Regions from separate parts of the Actinoplanes hulinensis genome, predicted to be linked through region 2. Evidence: riboswitches for the same ligand, from Rfam matches in the RefSeq annotation. Region 2 holds a riboswitch; the other holds the start of a gene.
What was found. Region 2 has a riboswitch for thiamine pyrophosphate ahead of KZ829_RS02650 (thiamine phosphate synthase). Riboswitches for the same ligand answer to the same signal wherever they lie in the genome.
Positions count from the first base shown of each region.

Region 1: it holds a riboswitch for thiamine pyrophosphate, as region 2 does, so the genes downstream of both, KZ829_RS22945 (ECF transporter S component) here and KZ829_RS02650 (thiamine phosphate synthase) in region 2, are expected to answer to the same signal.

Region 1 is NZ_JAHXZI010000012.1:75,089-82,263, reverse strand. It holds gene KZ829_RS22975 (metal ABC transporter permease) at 1-407, shown strand, start outside; gene KZ829_RS22970 (ArsR/SmtB family transcription factor) at 438-737, shown strand; gene KZ829_RS22965 (Fur family transcriptional regulator) at 734-1,135, shown strand; gene KZ829_RS22960 (hypothetical protein) at 1,152-1,760, shown strand; gene KZ829_RS22955 (DUF6328 family protein) at 1,740-2,237, opposite strand; gene KZ829_RS22950 (alpha/beta fold hydrolase) at 2,269-3,084, opposite strand; TPP riboswitch at 3,180-3,282, shown strand; gene KZ829_RS22945 (ECF transporter S component) at 3,353-3,943, shown strand; gene KZ829_RS22940 (ABC transporter ATP-binding protein) at 3,947-5,377, shown strand; gene KZ829_RS22935 (energy-coupling factor transporter transmembrane component T family protein) at 5,374-6,177, shown strand; gene KZ829_RS22930 (hypothetical protein) at 6,267-6,488, shown strand; gene KZ829_RS22925 (5,10-methylenetetrahydrofolate reductase) at 6,554-7,175, shown strand, end outside.
Region 2 is NZ_JAHXZI010000001.1:546,762-553,936, reverse strand. It holds gene KZ829_RS02655 (ABC-F family ATP-binding cassette domain-containing protein) at 1-1,390, shown strand, start outside; TPP riboswitch at 1,424-1,534, shown strand; gene KZ829_RS02650 (thiamine phosphate synthase) at 1,528-2,112, shown strand; gene thiO (glycine oxidase ThiO) at 2,109-3,131, shown strand; gene thiS (sulfur carrier protein ThiS) at 3,128-3,328, shown strand; gene KZ829_RS02635 (thiazole synthase) at 3,331-4,074, shown strand; gene KZ829_RS02630 (thiamine phosphate synthase) at 4,068-4,661, shown strand; gene thiD (bifunctional hydroxymethylpyrimidine kinase/phosphomethylpyrimidine kinase) at 4,658-5,425, shown strand; gene thiC (phosphomethylpyrimidine synthase ThiC) at 5,501-7,024, shown strand; gene KZ829_RS02615 (ribonuclease domain-containing protein) at 7,070-7,175, opposite strand, start outside.

The sequences.
Region 1 (7,175 bases), on a different contig from region 2:
CGCTCTGCAACGACGAGGAGTACGCGCGGGTCAGCGGCCTGCCGGTACGCACCCTCAACCTGCTGCTCGCGGTGACCACCGCGGTGACCGTGACGATCGCCATGCGTACCGTCGGCCTGTTGCTGGTGTCCGCCCTGATGGTGGTGCCGGTCGCCGCCGCCCAGCAGGTCACCCGCGGATTCCGCAGCACCATGACGCTGGCCATGCTGATCGGCGTGCTGGCCGCGGTGGCGGGCATCCTGCTCTCCGCCGAGGTGAACACCGCGCCCGGCGCGACGATCGTGCTGCTGGCCCTGGCCGCGTTCGTGGCCACCGCCGTGGGCGGCGCCCTGGCCCGCCGGTTCCGGCGCGGACGCGAGCGCCCGCCGGCCGCCACGGAGCCACCCGATGTCGTCCTGCATGTCTGACGACACGCTCCCTGTACCGTTGTCGCAACGATGACGACCACCGGTTACGAGGCGTACGAGTCCGCGGGGGCGCTGTTGCGCGCGCTCTCCGCACCGATCCGTGTAGCCATCGTGGTCGAGCTGGGCGTGGGCGAGCGCTGCGTGCACGATCTGGTGGAGAAGCTCGGTGCGCCGCAGCCGCTGGTCTCCCAGCATCTTCGGGTGCTGCGGGGGGCCGGCGTGGTGCGGGGTGTGCGGCGTGGCCGGGAGATCGCATACTCCCTGGTGGACGAACACGTCGCCCACATCGTCACCGACGCCGTGAGTCACGCCAGGGAGAGCCGACAGTGAACGCCGAGAGCACTATCCGCAACACCCGGCAGCGCAGCGCCGTCAGCGCCGTCCTCGCCGAGACCGAGGGCTTCCACAGCGCACAGGATCTGCACGCGATGTTGCGCGAGCGGGGCGAGCGGGTCGGGCTCACCACGGTCTACCGGACGTTGCAGGGCCTGGCCGACGCCGGCGAGATCGACGTCATGCGCCCGCCGGGTGGGGAGCACCTCTACCGGCGGTGCAGCCAGGGGCACCACCATCATCTGGTGTGCCGGTCGTGCGGGCGGACGGTCGAGGTGGCCGGCCCGGCGGTGGAGTCCTGGGCCGACAAGGTGGCCGGCCAGCACGGCTTCGTCGACGTCTCGCACACGATGGAGATCTTCGGCACGTGCCCGGAGTGCGCCGCGAAAAGCTGAGTGCGACGCTTCCGGTGTGAAGCCCTATGCGGACCGATTCCCCGTCGCTCTTCGCCAACTGGTCACCGACGTCCTCGTGGTGCTCTGGGTCTATCTGTGGATCCGGGTGGCACTGTGGATCAACGACGTGGTCGAGAGACTCGCCGTGCCCGGGCAGAAGCTGGAGAGCGCCGGCAGCGGCATCGCCGACAACCTGGCCGACGCGTCCGGCAAGGTGGGCCGGGTGCCGGTCGTCGGTGACGATCTGACCAGGCCGTTCACCGGCGCCGCGGACGCCGCGCGGGCGATCGCCGACGCCGGTCACGAGCAGCAGGAGATCGTCGGACGGCTGGCGCTGATCCTGCCGCTGGTGGCGGTGGCCGTACCGTTGGCTCTGGTCCTGTTCCTGTGGCTGCCGCTGCGGCTGCGCTGGATGCGCCGGGCCGGGATCGCGGCCGCGGTCCGGGACGACGCGGCCGGCCGTGACCTGCTGGCGCTGCGCGCGCTGGCCGGCCGCCCACTCGGTGAGCTGACCAGGCTGGGCCCGGACATCGCACAGAGCTGGCGGGCCGGCGACGCGGCCGCCGTGGATGCCTTGGCCGAGCTGGAGCTGCGGTCGCTGGGCCTACGAGGACGCCGAGTCTGACTCGTCGCCCCACTCCCGGTGGGCGAACGGCAGGATGGCCCAGTAGGTCAAAAACCAGGCCCCGGTGACGACGGTCAGCGGGATGGCCCACATCCAGTTCAGCAGGTAGTCGGTGATCAGCAGGACGCTGCTGACCATCGAGACCAGCATGAAGGCCAGGCCGCCGGACGCCATCTTGTGGGCGTAGCGGACCAGTTCCGGTTTGCGGCCCTGCCGGAACAGGGCACGGTGGAACGCCACCGGCGAGATGATCATCGCGGTGGCGAAGGCCGCGCTGATCAGCGCGACGATGTAGGTGTCCTTCTGGAAGCCGGTGACCTTCGGGAACCCGCTGCTGAACGGCAGGGTCAGCAGGAACGCGAAGAGGATCTGCACTCCGGTCTGCGCGACCCTGAGTTCTTGGAGGAGATCGCCGAAGTTGCGATCCCAGCGCTGTTTCTCGGTCTCACGGGAGGTGTGGTGCGTATCGACCGCCATGTCGCGAGAGCGTTCCCCCGTGGGCTCGTGGTCAAACGCCGATCCGTGCCAGGACGGCGTCGGCGAGCTCGCGTGGCGCCTGTTCGGGCACCCAGTGGCTGACCCCGCGCATGGCCACCATCTGGTACTCGCCTCGCACCCAGTCCCGGGTCCGCAGCGCCGCGGTGAGCCCGACCACCCCGTCCTTGTCGCTCCAGACGTACGTGGTGGGCACGGTCACCACCCCGAGCCCGGAGTACTCCTCGCTGGCGATGGCCCGGTACCAGTTGAGCCCGCCGGTCAGCCGGCCCGGCTCACGCATCGCCGCCACGTACTGTTCGGCGCGCATCCCGATGGGGCGCAGCATGAGCCGCAGGGCGAGCGAGTGCCGGGCGGACAGCACCTTCTCGGCGATCGCGGAGCGGAACAACCCCATGTAGGCGAGCCGGGCCTGCTGGGAGGGCCGGACCCGGAGGGCGAGCAGCAGCGCCCGCGGGTGCGGCACGGAGATCGCGGTCAGGGTCCGGACCCGGTGCGGGTGGTGGACGGCCAGCTGCCAGCCCACCTGGGCGCCCCAGTCGTGGCCGACCACGTGGGCGCTCTCGATGCCGAGGGCGTCGAGGACGGCGATGGCGTCGTCGGTGACTTCCGACATCCGGTACGCCGAGACCGCCGTGGGCCGCGCGCCGGGCGAGTAGCCGCGCTGGTCCAGGGCGTAGGTCCGCAGCCCGGCCTCGTGCAGGCGGGGCAGGATCAGGTCGAACTCACGGGAGTCCTGCGGGAATCCATGGAGCAGGAGGACCGGATCGCCGTCCGAGGGTCCCCCCTCGTACACATCGAACGTCATGCCCCTGGCCTTGACCTCGATCACGTGATCACTACCTCCCTGTGCCGCGCTGCTACCAGGTGTTACGGTCATCGAAGCACATCCACCGAGGCCTTGCCCGCGAGAGCGGACGGGCTTCGATCCGACAGGGGAGCGCACAGCGCTGAGAGTGCGGGTGACCGCAGACCCTCGTACCTGATCTGGGTAATGCCAGCGCAGGAAGTTCGGTCCTCTCCAGCCGCGTCGCACCCGGGCGCCGCTGCCCGGGTCGCGGCGTGCGTCTCCTCCCGGTGTCCGCTGGGAGGCGTACATGAAAGACATCAACCCGAACCGGTGGCGCACGATAGACATCGTGATCGCCTCGGTGATCGCCGTGGCGTTCGGCGTCATCTTCTGGGCGTGGGGCAACCTCTGGGTGATCACCGAGGGCGCCTTCGCCTTCTTCCCCCCGTCCCAGACCGTGCTGTACGGCGTCTGGCTGATCCCGGCCGTGCTGGGCGGCCTGATCATCCGCAAGCCGGGCGCGGCGCTCTACACCGAGCTGGTGGCGGCGCTGGTGTCCGGGCTGCTCGGCAGCACCTGGGGCCTGACCGTCGTCTGGCAGGGCCTGGCGCAGGGTCTCGGCGCCGAGCTGGCGTTCGCGGCGTTCCGCTACCAGTCGTTCCGGATCGGCACCGCGCTGCTGGCCGGCACGCTGACCGGCGTGAGCGCGGCGATCTTCGACTTCTTCGTGTGGAACTCGGAGACCGCCCTCTGGTCCTACCGGATCCCGTACGCGCTGATCACCGTCCTGAGCGGCGCCGTGATCGCCGGCCTCGGCTCCTGGGCGCTGGTCCGGGCGCTGGCCCCGACCGGTGTGCTGGACCGGTTCGGAGCCGGCCGCGAGCGGGCAACGATCTGATTCATGAGTGAGGTTCGGCTTCGCGGCTTCGGGTGGCGGCACGCCGGGCGCCGCGCCTGGGCGGTCCGCGGGCTGGACCTGGAGATCCGGCACGGCGAGCGGGTGCTGCTGCTCGGTCCCTCCGGGGCCGGCAAGAGCACCCTGCTCGCCGCGCTCGCCGGTCTGCTGCCGGAGGACTCCGGCGAGTCCGAGGGCGCCATCGAGATCGACGGGCTGGACCCGCGCAAGGCCCGCGAGCGGGTCGGCATCGTCTTCCAGGACCCGCAGACCCAGCTCGTGATGGCCCGCAGCGGCGACGACGTGGCGTTCGGGCTGGAGAACCGGGGAGTACCGGCCGGCGAGATCTGGCCACGGGTGTCCGACGTACTGGATCGCGTCGGTTTCCCGTACCCCGTCAACCGGTCCACCGCCGCGCTCTCCGGCGGTGAGGCGCAACGTCTCGCCCTGGCCGGGGTCCTGGCCCTGCGGCCCGGGCTGCTGCTGCTGGACGAGCCGACCGCCAACCTCGACCCGGCGGGCGCCGGGCTGATCCGGGACGCGGTGGCCCGAACCGCCGACCCCTCGACCACGCTGATCATCGTGGAACACCGGGTGGCCGAGGCCCTTCCGCTGGTCGACCGGGTCGTGGTCCTGGAGCCGGGCGGTGGCGTGCGCGCCGACGGCACGCCCGAGCTGATCTTCGCCGCCTACGGCGACAAACTCGCCGGCGAGGGCGTCTGGGTGCCAGGCTTCAGCACGCCGCCGATCAAGGCCGCCACAAAACCGGCAGACGATCTGGTACGCGTGACGCGCGCCGAAGTCACGAAACGCCTCCCACCCGTCTCGCTGTCCGCCGCGGCGGGCGAGGTGGTGGCCGTGACCGGGCCCAACGGCGCCGGCAAGTCCACGCTGGCGCTGCTGCTCGGCGGCCTGCTGGCGCCGACGTCCGGCCGGGTCGAGGCGTTCGGGGACCGCCGCCCGCCGCACCGCTGGCGGGCCGCCACCCTGACCGGGCGGATCGGGTCGGTCTTCCAGAACCCGGAGCACCAGTTCGTCACCGGGCGGGTCGCCGACGAACTGGCGCTCGGCCCGCGCCGGCTGGGCCGCACCCCGGAGCAGATCCGCCGCACCGTCGACGACCTGCTGGACCGGCTGCGGTTGACCCGGCTCGCGGAGGCGAACCCGTACACCCTCTCCGGCGGTGAGGCCCGCCGGCTCAGCGTGGCCACGGCGCTGGCCACCGCGCCCCGGCTGCTGGTGCTCGACGAACCCACCTTCGGCCAGGACCGCCGCACCTGGCGGGAACTGGTCGAGCTGCTGGCCGGGCTGCGCGACGACGGTCACGGGGTGGTCGCCGTCACGCATGATGACGCTTTCGTCCGTACCCTCGCTGATCGAACCGTGCCCCTCGGGGAGCCGGCGCCGGACCCGCTGCCGCGGAGGTCTCGTCCGTGAGCCTGTCCGTGGAGCCGATCGCCGATCCCGCCGCGCCGCTGGCCCGCCGCAACCCGGTCGCCAAGCTGGGCGCCGCGCTGTTGTTCACGCTGCCGCTGATCCTGTCCGTCGACCCGTTCACCCCGTCCGCGGCCCTGGTCGTGGAGCTGCTCGTGCTGCCGTTCTTCGGCATCCGGATGCGGCTGCTGGCCCGCCGGCTTGCTCCGCTGCTGCTCACCGCGGGCGGGATCCTGGTCACCATGGTCCTGTTCGCCGGGGAGCGGACCGGGGCCACCGTGGCGTCGCTCGGGCCGTTCGACGTCACCACCGGCGTGCTGGCCACCGCGGGCGCGCTGGTCCTGCGGATCTTCGCGATCGCGCTGCCCGGCATCGTCGTCTTCGCCACCACCGACCCGACCGACCTGGCCGACGCGCTGGTGCAGAACGCGAAGGCCCCGGCCCGGTTCGCGATCGGGGCGCTCGCCGCGTTCCGGCTCGTGCCGCTGCTCGGTCAGGAATGGCGGGCGCTCACCCTGGCCCGGCGCGCGCGCGGGGTGGACGCCGGGCGCAACCCGCTGGCCAAACTGCGGCTCTTCGGGTCGACGGCGTTCGCGCTGCTGGTGGGGGCGCTGCGGCGCGGGGTGCGGCTGGCGGTGGCGATGGACGCGCGCGGGTTCGACGCCGGCGTCCCGCGTACCCACGCGCGGGTGCAGCACTTCACCGCGCCCGACGCCGTCCTGCTGGCCGCCGCCCTCCTGACCGGTCTCGCGATCCTCACCCTCACGCTGGCACTGGGCTACTTCAACCCGATCATCGGCTGACCGTTCGCCGGGCGGCCACGGGATCGGCAACGGGCGCTGTCCTCTTCGGACGAGAGTGTCCGCCACGTGCCGCCGACCCCACGATCGCCGTGGGCTTCGAGGGGCGCCCGGCCACCAGGCCGCCGGCATCCCCGCCCCGAACGGCCGAGCGCGGGCCGGGCAGCGACTTCGACGCCGACGGGAGGTACGACGACCCGGTCTACAACGGCTCGATCAACACCCAGGCCGGCGACAACGGGCCCCCGGCGGCGGGTGGCCGGCTGATCCCGTTCGAGACCCGCGACCCCACTCCCCGCTGCGCCGACCACTGATCGCAGAGCGGGACGGGACGTGTGCGATGCCCGGCCACGCCGGGGCTACCCCTACTGTGGGTCGCATGTCTCGTCCCCCTTTGCGACAGCTCCTGGCCGAGGCCCGCAGTGGCGTCCTGGTGTTCAGCATCACCCCACCGCGGAGCCACGCCACCGAGGACCGGATCAGCGAGATCGCCGAGGTCACCCTGAAGCGGCTCGGCGCGCTCGACCTCGACGGCCTGATCCTGTACGACATCGACGACGAGTCCGACCGGAACCCGGACGAGCGGCCCTTCCCGTACCTGCCGACCCTCGACCCGGCGCGCTACTACAGCCGGCATCTGGCCGCCGGCTGGCGGGAGCCGGTGATCATCTACCGCTGTGTCGGCAAGTACCCCGAGGACGAGCTGCGGGGCTGGCTGGCCGGCGCCGGCGACCAGATGCTGACCGTCTTCGTGGGCGCCTCCTCGGGCGGCAAGCCGGTGCACACCGGTCTGCGCCGGGCCCAGGAGCTACGCAACGAGGTCCGCCCCGACCTGCCGCTCGGTGCCGTCGTGATCGGTGAGCGCCGCGACGAGCACCTGCGCATGCTGGCCAAGCAGGAGCTGGGCGTCGGCTTCTTCGTGACCCAGGTGATCTACCACCTGAACGACACGAAGAACCTGCTCAGCGACTACTACCTGGAGTGCCGCGAGCGCGGCGTCG
Region 2 (7,175 bases):
CGCTCTTTCTCTCGTGCCACCCGCGCTGCGCGCGGCAGGTGAGCGACTGCGCACGGCCACCGCGGCCCTCGACGAGACCGAGAAGACCCAGATCGCGTACGCGAACGCGCTCGCCGGCTGGGGTGAGGTCGGCGGGTACGACGCCGAGGTGCTGTTCGACACGGTGGCGGTGTCCATCCTCGGCCGGCCGTGGGAGGAGACCCGGCACCGGATCGTGCGGACCCTCTCCGGCGGCGAGCAGAAACGGTTCGCCCTCGACCTGCTGCTCCGCGGCGCCGACGAGGTGCTGCTGCTGGACGAGCCGGACAACTTCCTCGACGTGCCCGCCAAACGCTGGCTGGAGCAGCGGCTGCGCGAGTCGAACAAGTCGGTGCTGTACGTCTCGCACGACCGGGAGCTGCTGGCCCAGACCGCGGACCGGGTGGTCGCCGTCGAGGGTGGCGGCGCGTGGACCCATCCGGCCGGGTTCGCCTCCTGGCACGAGGCACGTGGGCACCGGCACGAGCGGCTCGAGGAGAACCGGCGGCGCTGGGACGAGGAGCACGAGAAGCTCAAGGAACTCGTGCTCACGCTGCGGAACAAGGCGGCCTTCAACGACGGGCTGGCCTCGCGCTACCAGGCCGCGCAGACCCGGCTCCGCAAGTTCGAGGAGGCCGGGCCGCCGCCACTGCCGCCCAAGGACCAGGCCGTGAAGATGAACCTTCGCGGTGGGCGTACTGGGAAGCGGGCGGTCATCTGCGAGCGGCTCGAGCTGGAGAACCTGACGTTCCCGTTCGACGTGGAGATCTGGTACGGCGACCGGGTCGCGGTGCTGGGCGCCAACGGCACCGGCAAGTCGCACTTCCTGCGGCTGCTCGCGGCCGGCGGCAGCGACCCGGATCTGGAGCACAAGCCGGTGGACGGGGCGCCGCTGGCGTACGTGGCACACGACGGGGTGGCGAGGCTCGGCGCGCGGGTCCGGCCCGGGCACTTCTCGCAGACCCACGACCGGCCGGAGCTGGTGGAGAAGACGCTGGTCGAGATCCTGTGGCGGGGCGACGAGCACCGGTCCGGGATGGATCGGGCCGGCGCCATGAAGGCGCTCAACCGGTACGAGCTGGCGGCCCAGGGGGACCAGCGGTTCGGCACGCTCTCCGGTGGGCAGCAGGCCCGGTTCCTGGTGCTGCTGCTGGAGCTGTCGGGGGCCACCCTGCTGCTGCTCGACGAGCCCACCGACAACCTGGACCTGGCCTCGGCGGAGGCGCTGGAGGAGGGGCTGAGGGCGTTCGACGGCACGGTGATGGCTGTCACGCACGACCGCTGGTTCACCAGGTCCTTCGACCGTTTCCTGCTGTTCAGGGGCGACAACGAAGTTGTGGAGGTTCCTGAACCGGTCTGGGACGTTCGCTAGTTTTCCTGTGACGGACCGGTTAGGGTCCGGTTACGACCAACCCACGGGAGTCCGGGCACCGGGCTGAGAGGGGGGCTGATGCGGCCCCCGACCGTCGAACCTGATCCGGGTCATGCCGGCGCAGGGAGGAGTGCTTCATGCGCATCGCCTTTCCCCGTATCCATGTCATAACAGACACATTGGATGTCGTGCGCGGTGTCGCGGGGCTCGATGACATCGCGGTGCAGATCCGGGTGAAGACCAACGACGCCCAGGCGTACGAGCTGGCCGTCGCCGCCGTCGCGATCTGTCGCCCGGCCGGCACGATGGTGCTGGTCAACGACCGGGTCGGGGTGGCTCTCGCGGCGGGCGCGGACGGCGTCCACGTCGGCGCCGACGACCTGCCGGTCGAGGTCGTCCGGCGGATCCTCGGGCCGGCCGCGATCGTCGGCGCCACCTGCCGGACACCCGCGGCCGCGCGGGCGGCCGTCGCCGCCGGAGCGAGCTACCTCGGTGCCGGGCCGGCGTTCCACACCTCCACGAAGGACGGGCTGCCACCACCGCTCGGGCCGGCCGCGATCGCCGCGGTCGCCGAGGCGGTTCCGGGTACGCCGGTCCTCGCGATCGGTGGGATCACCGCTGACCGGGTGCCGCTTCTCGCGGTGCACGGTGTGGCGGCGGTCTCCGCCTTCGCGGCGGACCCGAAAGGAGCGGCGGCCGAGTTCCTGCAGGCGCTGTCATGAGCGTCCGGATCGCCGTCGTCGGGGGCGGCATCATCGGGCTCGCCATCGCCGCCGAACTGCTCGACCGTGGGGCCGACGTCACCGTCTACGACCCGGCGCCCGCCGGGACGGACGGGGCCTGGCACGTCGCGGCCGGGATGCTCGCGCCCGGTGGTGAGTCGGCCTTCGAATACCCGCATCTCACCCGCCTGCTGGAGGCCTCCGGCGAGTTGTGGCCGTCGTTCGCGGCGCGGCTCGGTGACGTCGGCTACGACGAGGCGGGCACCCTCTCGGTGGCGCTCACCGCCGATGACGTGGTCGATTGCGCGCGGGAGTGGAAGCACCAGAAACTGGCCCGGCTCAGCGGCTCCCAGCTGCGGGATCTCGAGCCGGCGCTGTCGCCGCGGGTGCGGGCCGGGGTCTTCGCGCCGACCGAGATCCAGGTCGATCCGCGCAAGGTGGTCGCGGCGCTGCGCTCTTCTTTGGAAGGGCGCGTCTATGCACAGCATATTTCTGATCTATCCGAGTTGGATGAAGACCTGACCGTGGTCGCGGCAGGCTGCGGGACCGCCACCCTCACCGGGTTACCGATCCGGCCGGTGAAGGGCCAGGTCCTGCGCCTGCGCGGCGAACCCGGCCTGCTCCGCCACGTGATCGACGGCGCGGCCGACGGACGGCACGTCTACCTGGTCCCGCGCGCCGACGGCGAGGTCGTGGTCGGCGCCACCCAGGAGGAGCGCGCCGACCGGCAGATCACCGCGGGCGGTGTGCACGACCTGCTGCGGGCCGCCCTCGACCTGGTGCCCGGCCTGGCCGAGCACGAGATCACCGAATGGACCGTGGGTCACCGGCCGGGCAGCCCGGACAACGCGCCGCTGCTCGGGTTCCTCGACGACAGCCGCCGCACCGTGGTCGCGGCCGGCCACCACCGCAACGGGATCCTGCTCGCCCCGATCACCGCACGACTCATCGCCGACCTGGTGTTCACCGGCTCGGCGGACCCACTGCTGGAAGCGTTCGCGCCCGGGAGGTTCGGATGAAGTTGACGATCAACGGCCAGACCCAGGACCGGTCCGGCACCTGCTCGGTGGCGACCCTGGTCGCCGAGATCATCGCGGCCCAGCGCGGGGTCGCCGTGGCGGTCAACGGGACGGTCGTGCCGCGGTCGGTGTGGGGGCAGGTCGACCTCGCCGACGGCGACCGGATCGAGGTCCTCACCGCGGCGCAGGGAGGGTGACGATGTTCCTTCCGGAGAACGGGCTGATCCTCGGCACCGGCGGGGCGAACAGTCTCGCCGCACTGGAGGAGGCCGTCGTCGCGTCCGAGACCACGCTCGTCACCGTGGCGCTGCGCCGGGTCGACGCGGCCGGGCCCGGACTGCTGCCGATGCTCGACCGGCTCGGCGTACGGGTGCTGCCCAACACGGCCGGCTGCTACACCAGCGGGGACGCGGTCAAGACCGCGCAGATGGCCCGGGAGGCGTTCGAGACCGAGCTGATCAAGCTGGAGGTGATCGGCGACGAGCGGACCCTGCTGCCGGACGGTGTGGAACTGCTCAAGGCCGCGGAGATCCTGGTGGCGGACGGGTTCACGGTCCTGCCGTACACCAGTGACGACCCGATCCTGGCCCGCCGCCTGGCCGACGCCGGGTGCGCCGCCGTCATGCCGGCCGGTTCGCCGATCGGCTCCGGGCTGGGCATCTCCAACCCGCACCACATCGAGTTGATCGTGCAGAGCGTCGACGTGCCGGTGGTTCTCGACGCCGGGATCGGCACCGCCTCGGACGCCGCCCTCGCCATGGAGCTCGGCTGCGACGCGGTCCTGATCGCCAGCGCCATCACCCGCTCCGACGACCCGGCGGCGATGGCCGCGGCGATGCGGCACGCGGTCACGGCCGGCCGGCTCGCCCGCGCCGCCGGGCGGATCCCACGCCGCTTCCACGCACTGGCGTCCACCCAGGACGACGGGATCGCCGAATGGTGACCCCCGGCGGGCTCGTCGTGCTCACCGATCGGCGGTCCGCCGCCGGGCCGTTGCCCCAGGTGGTCGCGGCGGCGGTTCGCGGTGGCGCGGCGTGGGTCGTTCTGCGTGAGCGCGATCTCCGGTACGCCGAACGCGCGGCCCTGGCAGCCGAGTTGCGATCGTCGCTGCCCCCGGGCCGGTTGATCGTCGCCGGCCCGGACCCGTTGGGCGGCGACGCCGTGCACCTGGCCGGTGGCGATCCGCTGCCGTCCGGGATCCCGCTGGTGGGCCGCTCCTGGCACGGGACCGAGTCGCTGTCCGGTGTGGACTACGTGACGGTCTCGCCGGTCTACCTCACCGAGTCCAAACCGGGGTACGGTCCCGCGCTCGGGGCCACGGGGGCCGCCGAGCTGCGTGCGCCGGTGCCCTGGCTGGCGCTCGGCGGGATCGACTCGCCGTCGCGGGCGGCCGACTGTGCGGCGGCCGGAGCGGCGGGGATCGCGGTGATGGGCGCGCTCATGCGGTCACCCGACCCCGAGTCGACGGCCCGGGAACTGGCGACGGCGTTCGCCGCCCCGGTCGGCACCGGCCGCGGGGGTGGGTGGTGACTCCGCCGGTGGTGTTGACGATCGCCGGGTCGGACTCCGGCGGGGGTGCCGGGATCCAGGCGGACCTGAAGACGTTCGCGGCGCTGGGGGCCTTCGGGACGTCGGTGATCACGGCGATCACGGCGCAGAACACGCTCGGCGTCACGGCCATCCATCCGGTGCCCGCCGAGATCGTCGCCGCGCAACTCGACGCCGTGCTGTCGGACCTGCCGGTGGCCGCCGTGAAGGTCGGGATGATCTCCGACCCGGCGGTGGCCAAGGTGATCGCCGCCCGTGCGGCGGAGCTGCCGAACCTCGTCGTCGATCCGGTTCTGGTGGCCACCGCGGGCAGCCGGCTCGGTGAGGTGGATGTGGTCGGGGTGCTCACGGCGTACCCCTGCGTCCTGACACCGAACCGGCACGAAGCCGGCGCCCTCCTCGGAAGGGTGATCGAGACGGCCGAGGAGATGGTGTCGGCGGCGGCCGAGCTCGCGGCGCGCGGACCGCGCGCCGTCGTGGTCACCGGAAGTGAGCTGGCGCTCGACGTCCTGCATCACGCGGGGCAGACCACCCCGCTCCGCGGGGAGCCGGTGGCGACCGTGAACAACCACGGCTCGGGCTGCACGTTCTCGTCGGCGATCGCGGTGCGGCTGGCGGCCGGCGATCCGGTTCCGGAGGCGGTCGCGGCGGCCAAGGAGTACGTGAATCGCGGCCTGCGGGGTGGCGCTCAGTGGCGGCTCGGGGCGGGACCCGGGCCGCTGGACCACTTCGGCTGGTCCGTCTAGATCTTCCGGCCGGGGCGGCGGTCGAGGATGCCTGCTGCCATGTGATGCCGGTTTTGTACTACTTTGGGAGGTCTCGTGAGGCGCAAGGTCTACGTGGAAGGTCCCCGCCCGGACATCCGGGTGCCGTTCACCGAGGTGGTGCTCACCGGCGACCACCCGCCGGTGCGGCTCTACGACACATCCGGTCCCGGCAGTGAACCCGCGGTCGGGCTGCCGCCGCTCCGGAAACCCTGGCAGACCGGCCGCACCCAGCTCGCCAGCGCGCGAGCCGGGGTCGTCACGCCGGAGATGGAGTACGTCGCGGTCCGCGAGGGCGTCGCACCGGAGGTCGTCCGGGACGAGATCGCGGCCGGGCGGGCCGTGCTGCCGGCCAACCGGAACCATCCCGAGTCCGAGCCGATGATCATCGGGTCCCGGTTCCTCGTGAAGGTCAACGCGAACATCGGCACCTCGGCGGTCACCTCGTCCGTCGACGAGGAGGTGGAGAAACTCACCTGGGCCACCCAGTGGGGCGCCGACACGGTGATGGACCTGTCCACCGGGCCGCACATCCATGAGACCCGGGAGGCGATCGTCCGGAACTCGCCGGTGCCGATCGGAACCGTGCCGCTCTACCAGGCGCTGGAGAAGGTCAAGGGGGATCCGCTCAAGCTGACCTGGGAGATCTTCCGGGAGACCGTCATCGAGCAGGCTTCCCAGGGGGTCGACTACATGACGATCCACGCGGGTGTGCTCCTGGAGTACGTGCCGCTGACCTCCTCACGCGTGACCGGCATCGTCTCCCGGGGCGGGTCGATCATGGCGGCCTGGTGTCTCGCCGAGCACCGGGAGAACTTCCTCTACACGCACTTCCGGGAGCTGTGCGAGATCTTCCGGGAGTACGACATCACGTTCTCGCTCGGGGACGGGCTGCGGCCCGGGTCGATCGCGGACGCCAACGACGAAGCACAGTTCGCCGAGCTGCGGACCCTCGGGGAGCTGACGCACATCGCGTGGGAGTACGACGTACAGGTCATGGTCGAGGGGCCGGGGCACGTACCCATGCACAAGATCAAGGAGAACGTGGATCTCCAGCAGGAGCTGTGCTCGGGGGCGCCGTTCTACACGCTCGGGCCGCTCGCCACCGACATCGCGCCCGCCTACGACCACATCACGTCGGCCATCGGGGCGGCGATGATCGGGATGTTCGGTACGGCGATGCTCTGCTACGTGACGCCCAAGGAGCATCTGGGGCTGCCGAACAAGGAGGACGTCAAGGCCGGGATGATCGCGTACAAGATCGCGGCACACTCGGCCGACCTGGCGAAGGGGCACGCGGGGGCGCAGGAGTGGGACGACGCGCTGTCCCGGGCCCGGTTCGACTTCCGGTGGGAGGACCAGTTCGAGCTGGCGCTCGACCCCGGGACCGCTCGCGCCTATCACGACGAGACGCTGCCGGCGGCTCCGGCCAAGACGGCGCACTTCTGCTCCATGTGCGGGCCGAAGTTCTGTTCCATGCGGATCAGTCACGAGATCCGGGCGGCGGGGATGAAGGCCAAGTCCGAGGAGTTCGTGTCGGCCGGCGGGCGGGTCTACCTGCCGGTCACGCCGACGGCCTAGCGGCATGCGCGCGGTGGCCGCCGGCGGGCGGCCACCGCGTGCCTTTCAGAGCTTGTAGAACGTGACGTAGTGGTCCGGGGTGAAGTAGGCGACGCGGGTGCTGCGGTTGACGACGATGCGGTAGGCGTCGCGGGCGGCGCCGCGGTTGCGG